DNA from 2 places in the Apilactobacillus pseudapinorum genome. Region 1 is predicted to be linked to the other one. Evidence: riboswitches for the same ligand, from Rfam matches in the RefSeq annotation. Region 1 holds a riboswitch; the other holds the start of a gene.
The links. Region 1 has a riboswitch for lysine ahead of yjeM (glutamate/gamma-aminobutyrate family transporter YjeM). Riboswitches for the same ligand answer to the same signal wherever they lie in the genome.

Region 1 (3,218 bases):
GTTAACCAAATCGAAGTGCATCCCTACCTAAGTCAAAAATCAATGTTGGCTGCCAATAACGAAGAACAAATCGTGACCCAAGCATGGAGTCCTATGGGCCGTGGAGCCACTTTGCACGATGAAACAATTCAAGCGATCGCTAAAGCACATGGTAAGTCAGTCGCTCAAGTCATATTAAGATGGCATCTACAAAACGGTGTCGCGATTATTCCAAAGTCCAGCACTCCTGAACGAATCTTGGAAAATGGCGACTTATTCGACTTCGAATTATCAGATCACGAAATGCAATCAATTGATGACTTAAATCAAGATATGCGTACTGGTGACGACCCCGAAGTAGTTTATGAAATTGAACACCAATATCCTCGTCATAAATAATTTAATTAAAAAGTAATTATATTAGGTGTATAATTACTTTTTAATAATACATATATAAGGGGTTTTAAGTTATGGGTTTAATCATTTTTGCAATTGTTTTAATGTTTGTCCTTGTCGGAATTGGCTTTGCAATTGTCTTCACCTGCCTTTTCGTCGCTTGGCTATTTAGTTTATATTTTGATCGCGACGAAAGAAAACGCGCAAGTCGTGAAATGGATTTACAAACGCAACAAACAGAACAAATGGTTAATCGTCTAAAAGCTCAAAACCAACAAATGAGAGAACAAATTTCCCGTCGTGAACAGGAAAATCACAACAATAATTAATGAATCTATAATTTTTTGTTTACAATTTTTTTATTTAGCGTTAAAGTGTAAATAACTTAATAATTTATCTAAGGAAGAGGCGCAGATGTTAAGAGTAGCTTAGGAGAGCCATTTAGGTGGTGTTGATACTAAGTTAAAGGGACATTTGCCGAAACAATTAGTTTCCTAAAAAACTAACTTGTTGGGTCCTAGTTGAATAAGCTAGGGACTGTCGTGAATGGAGATATTCACGGGGTGCTTTTAAGATTATACGTAGAGAAATTTAACACGATAATAATTTTAAAAGGACTATTCTAATTCGAATAGTCCTTTCTTATTGAGTAGGCCCCCTTTTGATAACAACAATCAATTGGTGGCCTTTTTCTTTACCTTAGCACTCTTCTTTTGAGAGGAGAATGATTTTTATGGATAAGGTTTCAGTCAACAAGAAGATTTCAACGATGGGATTGGTTTTAATTATCTTTTCAACCATTTTTGGAATTTCAAATTCGCAAACAGCATTTTATCAAATGGGATACTCAAGTATTCTCTGGTATGTATTAGGAGCAGTGCTATTCTTCATTCCTACTAGTATGATGTTCGCTGAATTTGGTTCATCATACAAGGATGCTCACGGTGGAATTTATTCCTGGCTTGAAAATTGTATCGGTAAAAAGTGGGCATTCATCGGTAGTTTTACTTGGTTAGCCGGATGGATCATCACTTTAGTTTTCATGTTAACTACAATGTGGATTCCACTAGCCGTTACTATTTCAGGACATGATACTACTGGTAGCTGGCACATCGGTTCACTGGATTCAACCGCAACTGTTGGGATTTTAGGTATTATCGTGATTGTAATCGTAACTTGGTTAGCAAACCACGGTATGAAGTCAATCGCGAGCCTATCTTACTTCAGTGGACTTATCGGAATTTTCGATATGGCAATTTTCATTTTACTATCAATTTTTGTTTTAGCAGCTAACCATGGTCACTTTGCTGAACCAGTTACTGCCCATGCATTAATTCACTCACCAAACCCTGCATTCCAATCACCAATTGCTGTATTTTCATTCCTAGTTTACGCAATCTTTGCATATGCTGGTATGGAAACATTAGGTAGTATTACCGACAACACTAAGAACCCTAAGAAGACTTTCCCACGTGCCGTGGTGATTGCAACTGTAATCATGACTGTTGGATACTTAGTTGGTATTTTACTATGTGGAATTAGTACTAATTGGCTACATACTTTAAGCGGTTCAAACGTTAACTTAGGTAACGTCCGTTTTGCATTATTAACTAACTTAGGTTACGTCTTCGGTCACAACTTCTTACACTTAAGCGTTGCGCAATCACTAATAGTTGGTCAATGGGTAACTCGTATCACTAGTTTAACTGGATTCCTAAGTTACGCTGGGGAATTTATTTTCCTAACATATGCACCAATCAAGTCATTTATCGAAGGTTCACCAAAGGAACTATGGCCAAGTCGTTTAACTAAGATTAACCGTTTCAACGTCCCTGCCAATGCTCTTTGGGCACAATGTTTCGTCATTGTCTTAATCATTGCTGGTATTTCCTTCGGTGGATCAAGTGCCCAAACTTTCTACACTATCTTAACTGACATGAACAACATGACAACAGCAGTGCCATACCTATTCTTGGTTGTCGCATTCCCAGTATTTAAGAAGCACATCACCCAAACTAGTGATAATTTCGTCTTTTACAAGAATAAGTGGTCAACTTGGATTACTTCTATCGTGACAATTTTAGCATTAAGTTTTTCAATTATTTTTACCACCCTACAACCACTATTACAAAATGACTTCCAAACCGCATTCTGGACACTATTTGGACCCGTCTTCTTCATCATCATTGCATGGAGTTTTTACCACCGTTTCCAAAACAGAATTCCAGATTAATGCAAAAAATAGTTTGACAGTCTAAATTTTTTGATATATTCTAATTGCAACTTGAAAGTAGTAATTCAAATCAACTAGTTAAGCGAGTATCTGATTTAGTGCAACGAGATACCTAGTTCTTGAATGAAGGCAGTCAAGCTATATCAATTGAATCGAAATCTTAATGCGCATTAAGAACCAGAGGTATCAAGTGTGAGCTTGATATAAAATAAGGTGGAACAGTGTTGAAACGCCCTTGTACGAAAGTACAGGGGCGTTTTTTATTACTAAAGGAGTATCAAATTATGTATGATTTTTCAAAAGAAGATCCAGAGATTTTTAACGCCATTCAACAAGAACATCAACGTCAAGACAATGTGATTGAATTAATCGCATCAGAAAACATCGCATCACAAGCAGTTTGCGCCGCCCAAGGCTCTGTGTTAACCAATAAATATGCGGTAGGTTATCCCGACAAACGTGTCTATACCGGAAACGAAGCAATTGATGAAATTGACAAGATTGCGAAACGTCGTGCCGAAGAACTATTCAATGCTGAATACGCCAACGTACATCCCCACTCAGGAAGCCAAGCTAACCAAGCGGTTTACGCTGCTTTCCTAGAACCCGG
Region 2 (3,218 bases), on a different contig from region 1:
GGGAACCATGTTGCAGAGTACTTCAATTCATCTAGACTATGACCTTGCTTGATGAATGCTCGTCTGAAACGGTAATGTGAAATTGCAATTCCGACCCAAGCAATGAATCCAGTTAAACCAGAAGCAGCCACTAACCATAGGTAGATTTGTGGTCCTTCGATACTAGTGATAAATGTGAATAATGCAATCACAGTAGTAACTAATAATGCCCCAACCGGGATTCCGCGACGGTTAGTTTTACCCATAATCTTAGGCGCGAAACCTTGGTGAGCCATTGAGTATAACATTCTAGTTGATGCATACATACCTGAGTTAGCTGATGAAATAACAGAAGTTAAGATAACAGCGTTCATCACAGACGCAGCGGCAGCCAATCCAGCACGCTTGAAGACAATTGTGAATGGACTGATTGCAACATCAGTAGCACTTGAACCTAATAAATCAGGACTAGTGTAAGGAATAATTGCTCCAATAACAAAAATAGCAAGAATGTAGAATAAAATGATTCTCCAGAAAACATCACGAATTGCTAGTGGAACAGCTTTTCTGGGATTATCTGATTCACCAGCAGTAATTCCAACTAATTCAGTTCCTTGGAATGAGAAACCAGCCACAACGAACACTGCTAGGATCATTGGAAGACCACCAACAAATGGTGCCTTCTTAAATGTAAAGTTAGATAGACCAACGAAGTGACCACCCATGATACCGAAAATAGTTAAAATACCGACACCTAGAAAAATAAAGATAGTTACCACTTTAATAATGGACATCCAAAATTCTGTTTCCCCGAATGACTTAACCGATAGTGCATTGATAGCTAATATCAATACCAAAGTAGCGGCACTAAAAATCCAACTTGGGAAATGTGGTAACCAGAACTTTACAACTAGGGCTGCGGTACTAATATCAACCGCAACAGTAATTGCCCAGTTAAACCAATAGTTCCAACCCATCGCAAAACCAAGCGCAGGATCAACGTACTTACCGGCATAGGCAGCAAATGAACCTGAAATTGGTGTATTAGTTGCCATTTCACCTAAACTAGTCATTAAAAAGTAAACCATTAATCCCATTAATAAATATGCAACTAATGCTCCACCCGGTCCAGCTTGACTAATTACTGAACCTGAGGCAACAAAAAGACCAGTTCCGATTGAACCCCCTAAGGCAATCATTGAAACATGGCGGGTCTTTAAACCTCTCTTCACTGTGTTATCTGAATTTTGACTCATTGACTTCACCCTCTTTTATTATTTCTAAGAGGTACTAATGATAAATAACTAAAAAAGTCCCTTCCTGCAAAACGCAAGAAGAGACCACATAATCAGTAACTTTAATTATCGATCATAAAAGCACTCCGTGATAAATTATCACGACAGTCCCTAGTCTATTAAACTAGAGCCCAACGCACAATCCATAAAGTGATTGCTTGTTTCGGCAGTCTTTCCCTTTCACTAATCTTCATCACTGCTTTATCAGCTCAGATTAGCTACTCTTGTTAGCTGCGCCTCTTCTTAGATTTATGAAAATAATTATATCCTAAGATATCCCCAATTACAACATGATTATTTTAATTTTTGTGAATAAACTAAATTATCATCGTACTTATCCACCTGTGTAAAACCTAATTTTAATAGTAAATGTTGTGATGCGATATTATTAACATCAACGGTGGCTTCTACTATTGACACCCCATCCATTTCCTGATCTAGCACCCATTGTAATGCATAGGTCATATATCCACGTTGTTGATAACTTGTGTTGATAAAATATCCTAGTTCGACATTTTCAAAATCAGGTTCAAAGTTATCCCCAATTTCTGGGAAAATGTTAATAAGTCCCACTAATCTGTGGGTATCTTTTAGCCTAATTGCGTACGTTTTATTTGTATCATTTTCGGATTCAAATAACATTTTAGCTTTTTGTTCATCTTCTACCGGTTCAAACCCGGTCTTTTGAGCCATCACTGAATCACTCATCATTTCAAAATAGGCAGGAAAGTCAGTATCATATAATTCTGTTACTTCTATTTCTTTATTCACATTTTTATCCACACTTATTGCTCCTTGCGTTAAAATATAGTTAATTATTTTTAGTAAACGAGGTCCATTCATGAAAATTATTCGAGAATCAATCCGCGAAAACTCAAGTGCATTTCTTCAAGGATATCTTAAATCTGCAGATGTGCAAACTAATCAATATAAATATCCAGCAGTAATTATTGTCCCTGGTGGATCTTATACCCATATCTCACTACAACAAGCCGAAAACTTTGCCCTTAATTTCTCCGCGCAAGGTTATCAAAGTTTCTATTTAAGATATACCTTTGAACACGAAGCATTACCATTAATGCCTAATCCGCTAGTCGAACTAGCCAACAGCATTAAATTCATTAAAGAACATGCCAATGAATATAACGTTGATACCAGCCGCATTGTTATCGCTGGTTTCTCCATCGGTGGCCACATCTGCAGTCTCTATAATAACTTTTACCATGAACAATGGCTAATGGATTATGCACATGTGGATAATTCAGATATTTTAAAACCCAATGCAGTTATCCTCAGCTACCCTGTAATTAACTTACACGACGGTTTTCCCAAAGACTCTGAAAGCATCTTAAATTGGGTCAATGATGACCGACAAATTGAAGCTAATAAATACGTTAGCAAGAAAAACGCACCTACTTTCATCTGGCATACCGCTGACGATCCATTCGTCCCAGTGCAAAACGCATTGAAATATTCAATTAGTTTAAATGAAGTCGGTGTGGATAACGAATTACATATTTTCCATCACGGTCCTCACGGAATGGGATTAGCCAACTCTACAACATCATGGAATGATGATTCAAATAACGAACGCGTTGCAACTTGGTTTAACCTAGCAATTACTTGGTTAGCTGAAATTTGGCAAAATAAAAAGAACTGATAATATCAGTTCTTTTTTATTTTATAAGTATGAATGTAAAACGGGACGCCAATTTTTCTTCAATCTTGGTGCGTATTTTACATAGAAAATTTCTGAAATTTGAACCCATGTGTAAGCAATTAATACTGCTCCAATGGTATCTGTTGGGTAATGCGCATTTAGGTATACTCTAGACATCATTACCATTAGTAAGAAAATAACAGATAGAATTTGAATTGCAATTCTCCATCTATCACTCTTCATTACCGGAATAATGATGATCCAAATGATACTGATAACAATAA

Region 2: linked by a shared signal. The riboswitch ahead of ABWU86_RS01875 (amino acid permease) and the one ahead of yjeM (glutamate/gamma-aminobutyrate family transporter YjeM) in region 1 are both predicted to bind lysine.

What each region holds. Positions count from the first base shown of each region.
Region 1 covers NZ_BAABVU010000026.1:83,415-86,632, reverse strand. Annotated here, with positions in the region: gene ABWU86_RS05545 (aldo/keto reductase) at 1-378, shown strand, start outside; gene ABWU86_RS05540 (hypothetical protein) at 450-704, shown strand; lysine riboswitch at 771-952, shown strand; gene yjeM (glutamate/gamma-aminobutyrate family transporter YjeM) at 1,109-2,608, shown strand; gene ABWU86_RS05530 (serine hydroxymethyltransferase) at 2,893-3,218, shown strand, end outside.
Region 2 covers NZ_BAABVU010000012.1:90,090-93,307, forward strand. Annotated here, with positions in the region: gene ABWU86_RS01875 (amino acid permease) at 1-1,235, opposite strand, end outside; lysine riboswitch at 1,346-1,524, opposite strand; gene ABWU86_RS01880 (GNAT family N-acetyltransferase) at 1,569-2,057, opposite strand; gene ABWU86_RS01885 (lp_1002 family arylesterase) at 2,116-2,934, shown strand; gene ABWU86_RS01890 (phosphatase PAP2 family protein) at 2,956-3,218, opposite strand, start outside.